DNA from 2 places in the Leisingera sp. F5 genome. Region 2 is predicted to be linked to the other one. Evidence: riboswitches for the same ligand, from Rfam matches in the RefSeq annotation. Region 2 holds a riboswitch; the other holds the start of a gene.
The links. Region 2 has a riboswitch for FMN ahead of A2I95_RS24000 (6,7-dimethyl-8-ribityllumazine synthase). Riboswitches for the same ligand answer to the same signal wherever they lie in the genome.
Positions count from the first base shown of each region.

Region 1: it holds a riboswitch for FMN, as region 2 does, so the genes downstream of both, A2I95_RS20920 (6,7-dimethyl-8-ribityllumazine synthase) here and A2I95_RS24000 (6,7-dimethyl-8-ribityllumazine synthase) in region 2, are expected to answer to the same signal.

Region 1 covers NZ_LUKH01000042.1:6,647-10,038, forward strand. The annotation lists gene petA (ubiquinol-cytochrome c reductase iron-sulfur subunit) at 1-137, opposite strand, end outside; gene A2I95_RS20910 (glutathione S-transferase) at 349-951, opposite strand; gene A2I95_RS20915 (hypothetical protein) at 1,064-1,360, shown strand; FMN riboswitch at 1,411-1,559, shown strand; gene A2I95_RS20920 (6,7-dimethyl-8-ribityllumazine synthase) at 1,696-2,133, shown strand; gene A2I95_RS20925 (ATP-binding cassette domain-containing protein) at 2,130-2,822, opposite strand; gene A2I95_RS20930 (thiamine/thiamine pyrophosphate ABC transporter permease ThiP) at 2,809-3,392, opposite strand, start outside.
Region 2 covers NZ_LUKH01000084.1:653-4,044, reverse strand. The annotation lists gene petB (cytochrome b) at 1-46, opposite strand, end outside; gene petA (ubiquinol-cytochrome c reductase iron-sulfur subunit) at 59-619, opposite strand; gene A2I95_RS24010 (glutathione S-transferase) at 830-1,432, opposite strand; gene A2I95_RS24005 (antibiotic biosynthesis monooxygenase) at 1,547-1,843, shown strand; FMN riboswitch at 1,892-2,041, shown strand; gene A2I95_RS24000 (6,7-dimethyl-8-ribityllumazine synthase) at 2,026-2,556, shown strand; gene A2I95_RS23995 (ATP-binding cassette domain-containing protein) at 2,616-3,308, opposite strand; partial or broken gene A2I95_RS23990 (thiamine/thiamine pyrophosphate ABC transporter permease ThiP) at 3,295-3,392, opposite strand, start outside.

The sequences.
Region 1 (3,392 bases), on a different contig from region 2:
GCTTTCACGTCGGCGGAGGGGTTCATCTGGTTGACCAGGGGCCATACGGCGGCACCCGCGGTCACTGCCCCGGCGCCGGCAGTGGCGTAGTAGAGGAAATCTCTCCGGGTTCCTTCGTGGTCTTCTGCGTGGGACACGAGGTTTTCTCCAATTCCAGCGCCCGTTTAGGGCAAACATGCGCATGCACCGCGATTGCTCGCAGTGACTCAGGCGCGTGTCTAGCGGGGAGAAGGGCATTCGTCCAGCGGTCATAGGCGCGCAGAAAGCCGCAGACGGCAATTCTGTCACTGCTGTGTGACCGTGCCGCACCCATATCGGTGCGGCACCTGTCATTATCAAGAGGCGCTCTCAGCCCGCTGGCGGTTTTGTGGCCTGCATCGAAGGACGCGATTCGAAGCCTGCAAACCATTCCGCCAGCGCCTCGTTGCCCTGGCGCCAGCCCGCATCCGGGTGGCGCAGATCCACATACCCCAGCGCACAGGCCACTGCGATCTGGCCGATGTCCAGCGGCCCCTGCAGATGGCTCATCCAGCGCGCATTCAGCGCGGCACAGCCGCCCAGAACCTTGCTGCGCTGCGCATCCAGCCAGCCATCCCATTGTTTTTCCTCCGGGCGCAGCCGCTTTTCATACGCCATTAGAATCGCCGCATCCATAATGCCGTCGGCAGTGGCCTCCAGCACCTTGCTGTCCCAGCCGCTGCCGTACAGCCTGCCGCCGGCACGGTCGTCCAAATAGGCGCAGATCACCCGGCTGTCATACAGTGCCGGGCCGTCGTTGCGCTCCAGCGCCGGGATCTTGGCCAGCGGGTTGCTGGCCGCCACCTCAGGGCTGGGACTCAGGGGGGTGGTGGTGACATCCAGGATTTCGACATCGTCCAGCTGCCCGGTTTCGTGCAGCAGCACCACAACCTTGCGGGCAAAGGGGGATGCTTGGGAATAGGTGAGCTTCATTGAAAATCCTCCGCTTTCAGGCCGCAGCCTACTGCAAGCTGGCCTGAGGAAAAGGGGCAATCGCCACCTGTGCTATGCTGAACCCGCATAACCAGTCACGGGAGCCCCTCCAATGATCATGCGGATATTCCAGGTTGTCATCCGGCCCGGCAAGGAGGCCGAGTTCAGCAAGTTCTTTCATGAAACCGCGATTCCGCTGATGAAGGGCACAGACGGCATCGTTTCCGTCCTGCCCGGCGCACCCCGCGCGGAAACTCCGCGGGAGTTCAGTTTTGTGATGGTGTGGAAGGATCTGGCGTCGCTCAAAGCCTTCGCGGGCGAGGACTACACCAGCCCGCACATCGACCCGGCTGAGGCCGAACTGGTCGAGTCGCGCATCATTAAACACTATGACCTGGTGGAAACCTGACTCATTGTGAAATTCCCGCTTGCAGGCATCCCTGCTGCTTGGCACAGTCCCGCCGTTCTCAGGGCGGGGCGGAATTCCCCACCGGCGGTAAGCGGGCAAATCCCGTAAGCCCGCGAGCGGCTTCCAAAGTTTGGAAGTGTCAGCAGATCTGGTGCAACTCCAGAGCCGACGGTCACAGTCCGGATGGAAGAGAACGTGCAGAAGGGCGGCGCCAGGCGTGCGCCCGTCTGCTCGTGATCGCCTTGGGTGACGTGTCATGCCGTGCTGGCAGCGAAAAGCGGACACCGGTTTTCGCGGCCGCCAGCACGCCACCAAACTGTAAAGGAGATTACGATATGACACACACCCGCTATGCCTTCATCAAGGCGCAATGGCACGCTGATATTGTTGGCCGGGCACTGGAGGGCTTCCTGCAGCAGATCCCGGCAGAGCAAGTCGACGTCTTCGATGTGCCCGGCGCCTTTGAAATGCCGCTGCTGGCGCAGGAGCTGGCAAAGACCGGGAAATACGCCGCCGTGGCCTGCGCCGCATTAGTGGTGGATGGCGGCATCTACCGGCATGATTTTGTCGCCCAGGCGGTGGTCGACGGGCTGATGCGTGCAGGCATGGATACCGGGGTGCCGGTGCTGTCGGTCTCGCTGACCCCGCATCATTTTCAGGAAACCGATCATCACGTGGCCATCTACCGCGAGCACTTCGTTCAAAAGGGCACCGAAGCCGCCAGTGCCGCGCTGATGATCACGAAAACGCGGGAAACGGCGCTGGCCGCCTAACCCAAGTAGGCCTTCAAGGCAGGCGGCGGATTGTCCAGCAGCTCCGCCGTCTGCTGCGGCGGATGCGCCGTGCCATCCGTCACCAGGACAACCTGATCTGCAATCCGGCGCGCGTCATTCGGATCATGGCTGACCATCAGCACAGTGGCACCGCTTTCCCGCGTCAGTTCCGCCACCAGATCCAGCATCTCCGCCTTCAGCGCAGGGCCAAGCGCTGCAAAGGGTTCGTCCAGCAGCAGAATGCCGCGCCCTTGCACCAGCACCCGCGCCAGCGCCACCCGGCTTTGCTGCCCGCCGGACAGCGCCGCAGGCTTGCGGCCGCCCATGCCACCAAGGCCAACACGATCCAGAGCCGCGTCTGCCCGGCTCCACTCTGATGTGTTCAGCCGCAGGTTGGCACGCAACCCTAAGCCGACGTTCTGCGCCACGGTCAGATGCGGAAACAAGTTGCCGTCCTGAAACAGCATCGCGACTGGCCGCTTGCCCGGCGACTGGCTGGTCAGGTCCGCACCATTCCACAGGATGCGCCCGCGGGTGACAGGCAGGAAGCCGGCCACAGCCTCCACCAGCGTCGATTTCCCGGCACCGGAGGGACCGATCACCGCCACGCAGGCACCGGACGCGATCTCCAGATCCGCCTCGACCGCATAGTCGCCATTCATGATCCGGCAGTTCTCAAGCCTCAGCATGCCAGCGCCCTCCGCGGTCCAAAATCCAGAATGCGCCCATCGACAGCATCAGCAACAGAAGCGCCGCACCCGCCGCTGCCTCCATCCGGTACGCCCCCATCAACCGGTAGATCTGCAAGGGCAATGTTGCGAAATCCGGATCGGCAAACAGCGCGACGACGCCGAGATCGCCCATCGACAACGCAGCCGCCAGCCCGGCGGCAAACCCTGTCTGCGCCCGCATCCGGGGCAAGTAAACCCCACGGACAAAAGCCCAGCCCCGCATGTCCAGCGACAGCGACAGCCGGCCATAGCGCGCCAGCACCTCGCGGGCGCGGGGTACCAGGATCCGCATGGCAAACGGCAGCGCCATCACCGCATTGACCAGCGCCGTCACCGGCAGAGCCAAGGCAAAGGGATCGGCAACGGGATAGATCAGGATGAACAGCCCGGTGCCGATCACCAGCGGCGAGGCCGCAAGGCCCAGAATGCCCGACAGTTCAGTCATGCCGTTGCGCCCGGCGGCCACCGCGGCGGCCATCGGCAGGGCCAGCGCCAGCAGGATCAATGTGCTGAGCGCAGCAACCAGAA
Region 2 (3,392 bases):
CTGCGCCTGTCTTCGGCTCGTAATGGTCGTGCGGAATACCGGACATGAGCGCGTTTCCTTATCCCAGCTTGATGGTGTTGGCGTCGGTGAACTCAGCCACCGGCACATGCAGGTTCTCCGGCGCCGGGCCTTTGCGGATGCGGCCTGCGGTGTCGTAGTGCGACCCGTGGCAGGGGCAGAACCAGCCGTTGAATTCGCCGGCGCCGTCGCCCAGCGGCACACAGCCCAGGTGGGTGCAGACACCCATCATCACCAGCCATTCGCCGGCCTCGTCCATGGTGCGGTTGGCGTCAGCCGCGTCGGTGCCCGGCTTGTTCGGGTTTTCCGACCGCGGGTCGATCAGCTCGGACAGCTCCACGGCACGGGCTTCTTCGATCTCTTCCGGGGTGCGGCGGCGGATGAACACCGGCTTGCCCAGGAACATGACCGAGATTTGCGTGCCAACTTCCACGCCGCTGACATCGACCAGGATCGAGGACAGTGCTTTCACGTCGGCGGAGGGGTTCATCTGGTTGACCAGGGGCCATACGGCGGCACCCGCGGTCACTGCCCCGGCGCCGGCAGTGGCGTAGTAGAGGAAATCTCTCCGGGTTCCTTCGTGGTCTTCTGCGTGGGACACGAGGTTTTCTCCAATTCCAGCGCCCGTTTAGGGCAAACATGCGCATGCACCGCGATTGCTCGCAGTGACTCAGGCGCGTGTCTAGCGGGGAGAAGGGCATTCGTCCAGCGGTCATAGGCGCGCAGAAAGCCGCAGACGGCAATTCTGTCACGACTGTGTGACCGTGCCGCACCCATATCGGTGCGGCACCTGTCATTATCAAGGGCGCTCTCAGCCCGCCGGCGGTTTTGTGGCCTGCATGGAGGGGCGCGATTCGAAGCCCGCAAACCACTCCGCCAGCGCCTCGTTGCCCTGGCGCCAGCCCGCATCCGGGTGGCGCAGATCGAAATATCCCAGCGCACAGGCCACCGCGATCTGGCCAATATCAAGCGGCCCCAGCAGATGGCTCATCCAGCGCGCATTCAGCGCGGCACAGCCGCCCAGGACCTTGCTGCGCTGCGCATCCAGCCAGCCATCCCATTGTTTTTCCTCAGGTCGCAGACGTTTTTCATAAGCCATCAAGATCGCCGCATCCATAATACCGTCGGCGGTGGCTTCCAGAACCTTACTGTCCCAACCGCCGCCATACAGCATGCCGCCTGCGCGGTCGTCCAGATAGGCGCAGATCACCCGGCTGTCATAAAGCGCCGGGCCGTCATTGCGCTCAAGCGCCGGGATTTTGGCCAGCGGGTTGCTGGCTTTCACCTCTGCACTGGGGCTGAGGGGCGTTGTGGTCACATTCAGGATTTCAACATCCTCAATCTGCCCGGTCTCATGCAGCAGCACCAAAACCTTGCGGGCAAAGGGCGACGCCGGTGAATATGTAAGCTTCATGGAAAATCCTCCGCTGTTTTGCAGCAGCCTACTGCATGCCCTGCCAAGGGAAAGGGGCAATCAGCACACTGTGCTATACTGGTCCGGCTCAGCCAATGTCAGGAGGACCCTCAAATGATCATGCGGATATTCCAGGTTGTCATCCGACCGGGCAAGGAGGCGGATTTCAGCAAGTTCTTCCATGAGACCGCCATTCCGCTAATGAAAGGCACCGATGGCATCGTTACTGTCCTGCCAGGCGCGCCGCGCGCCGAAAGCCCGCGGGAGTTCAGCTTTGTGATGGTGTGGAAGGATCTGGCGTCGCTCAAGGCCTTTGCGGGCGAGGACTACACCAGTCCGCACATCGACCCGGCTGAGGCCGAACTGGTCGAGTCGCGCAGCATCAAACACTATGACTTGGTCGAGGTTTGATGCCGCGCGTTTAACGCTTGCAGAATGCCGCACGGATTGGCACGTTCGACCTGTTCTCAGGGCGGGGCGGAATTCCCCACCGGCGGTAAGCGGGCATTGCCCCGTAAGCCCGCGAGCGGCTTCCGGAACCGGAAGTGTCCAGCAGATCTGGTGCGATTCCAGAGCCGACGGTTACAGTCCGGATGAAAGAGAGCGTTCGCCAGGGCCGCTTAGGGCGGTGCCTGTTGTTCGTTATCGCCTTGGGTGACGTGTCAAAGCGCAAGGAGATAACAATGACACACACCCGCTATGCCTTTATCAAGGCGCAATGGCATGCCGATATCGTCGATCGAGCGCTTGATGGGTTTCTGGATCTCGTCTCCAGCTCTCAAGTCGACGTCTTTGATGTTCCCGGTGCTTTTGAAATGCCGCTGATGGCGCAGGAGCTGGCAAAAAGCGGCAAATACGCAGCTATTGCCTGTGCCGCATTTGTCGTCGACGGCGGCATTTACCGGCACGATTTCGTTGCCCAGGCTGTTGTGGACGGGCTGATGCGTGTGAGCCTTGAGACAGGCGTGCCCGTGCTTTCGGTATCCTTGACACCGCACCAGTATCAGGAGACCGAACACCACAATACAATCTACCGCGACCATTTCGAAGAAAAAGGCCGCGAAGCAGCGCAAGCCGCCTTGATGATCACCAAGTCACGCGCGCAGGCCTTGGCAAACGCCTGAACCTAGCCCCTGCATTTGCCAGCGCGCAGGTGCAGGCCCTCTTGTATCTCAGGCATTATTTACCCCAGATAAGCCTTCAAAGCAGGCGGCGGATTGTCCAGCAAGTCCGCCGTCGCTTGCGGCGGATGCGCCTTGCCGTCCGCCACAAGCACCACTTGGTCCGCAATCCGGCGCGCGTCGTTCGGATCATGACTGACCATCAGCACCGTGGCGCCGCTTTCGCGCGCCAGCTCTGCCACAAGATCCAGCATCTCAGCCTTCAGCGCCGGGCCAAGTGCCGCAAAAGGTTCATCCAGCAGCAGGATGTCGCGGCCCTGTACCAGTACCCGCGCCAGGGCCACCCGGCTTTGCTGCCCGCCGGACAGAGCCGCAGGTTTCCGCCCCCCCATGCCGCCAAGACCAACCCGGATCAGCGCTGCGTCAATCTTTTGCCACTCCGTCTGATTGAGCCGCAGGTTCGCATGCAACCCCAAGCCAACGTTCTGCGCCACGGTCAGATGCGGAAACAGGTTGCCGTCCTGAAACAGCATGGCGACCGGCCGCTTGCCCGGCGGCCTGCCGGTCAGGTCTGAGCCGTTCCAAGAGACGCGCCCACGGGTAACTGGCAGGAAACCGGCCACTGCCTCCACCAGCGTGGACTTACCGGCACCCGATGGACCAATCACCGCGACGCAGGCACCCCGCACAATCTCAAGATCCGCCTCCACCACATAGCCGCCGTTCATGATCCGGCAATTCTCAAGCCTCAGCATGCCAGCGCCCTCCGCGGTCCAAAATCCAAAACGCACCCATCGACAGCATCAGCAGGAGCAGTGCAGCACCCGCTGCGGCCTCCA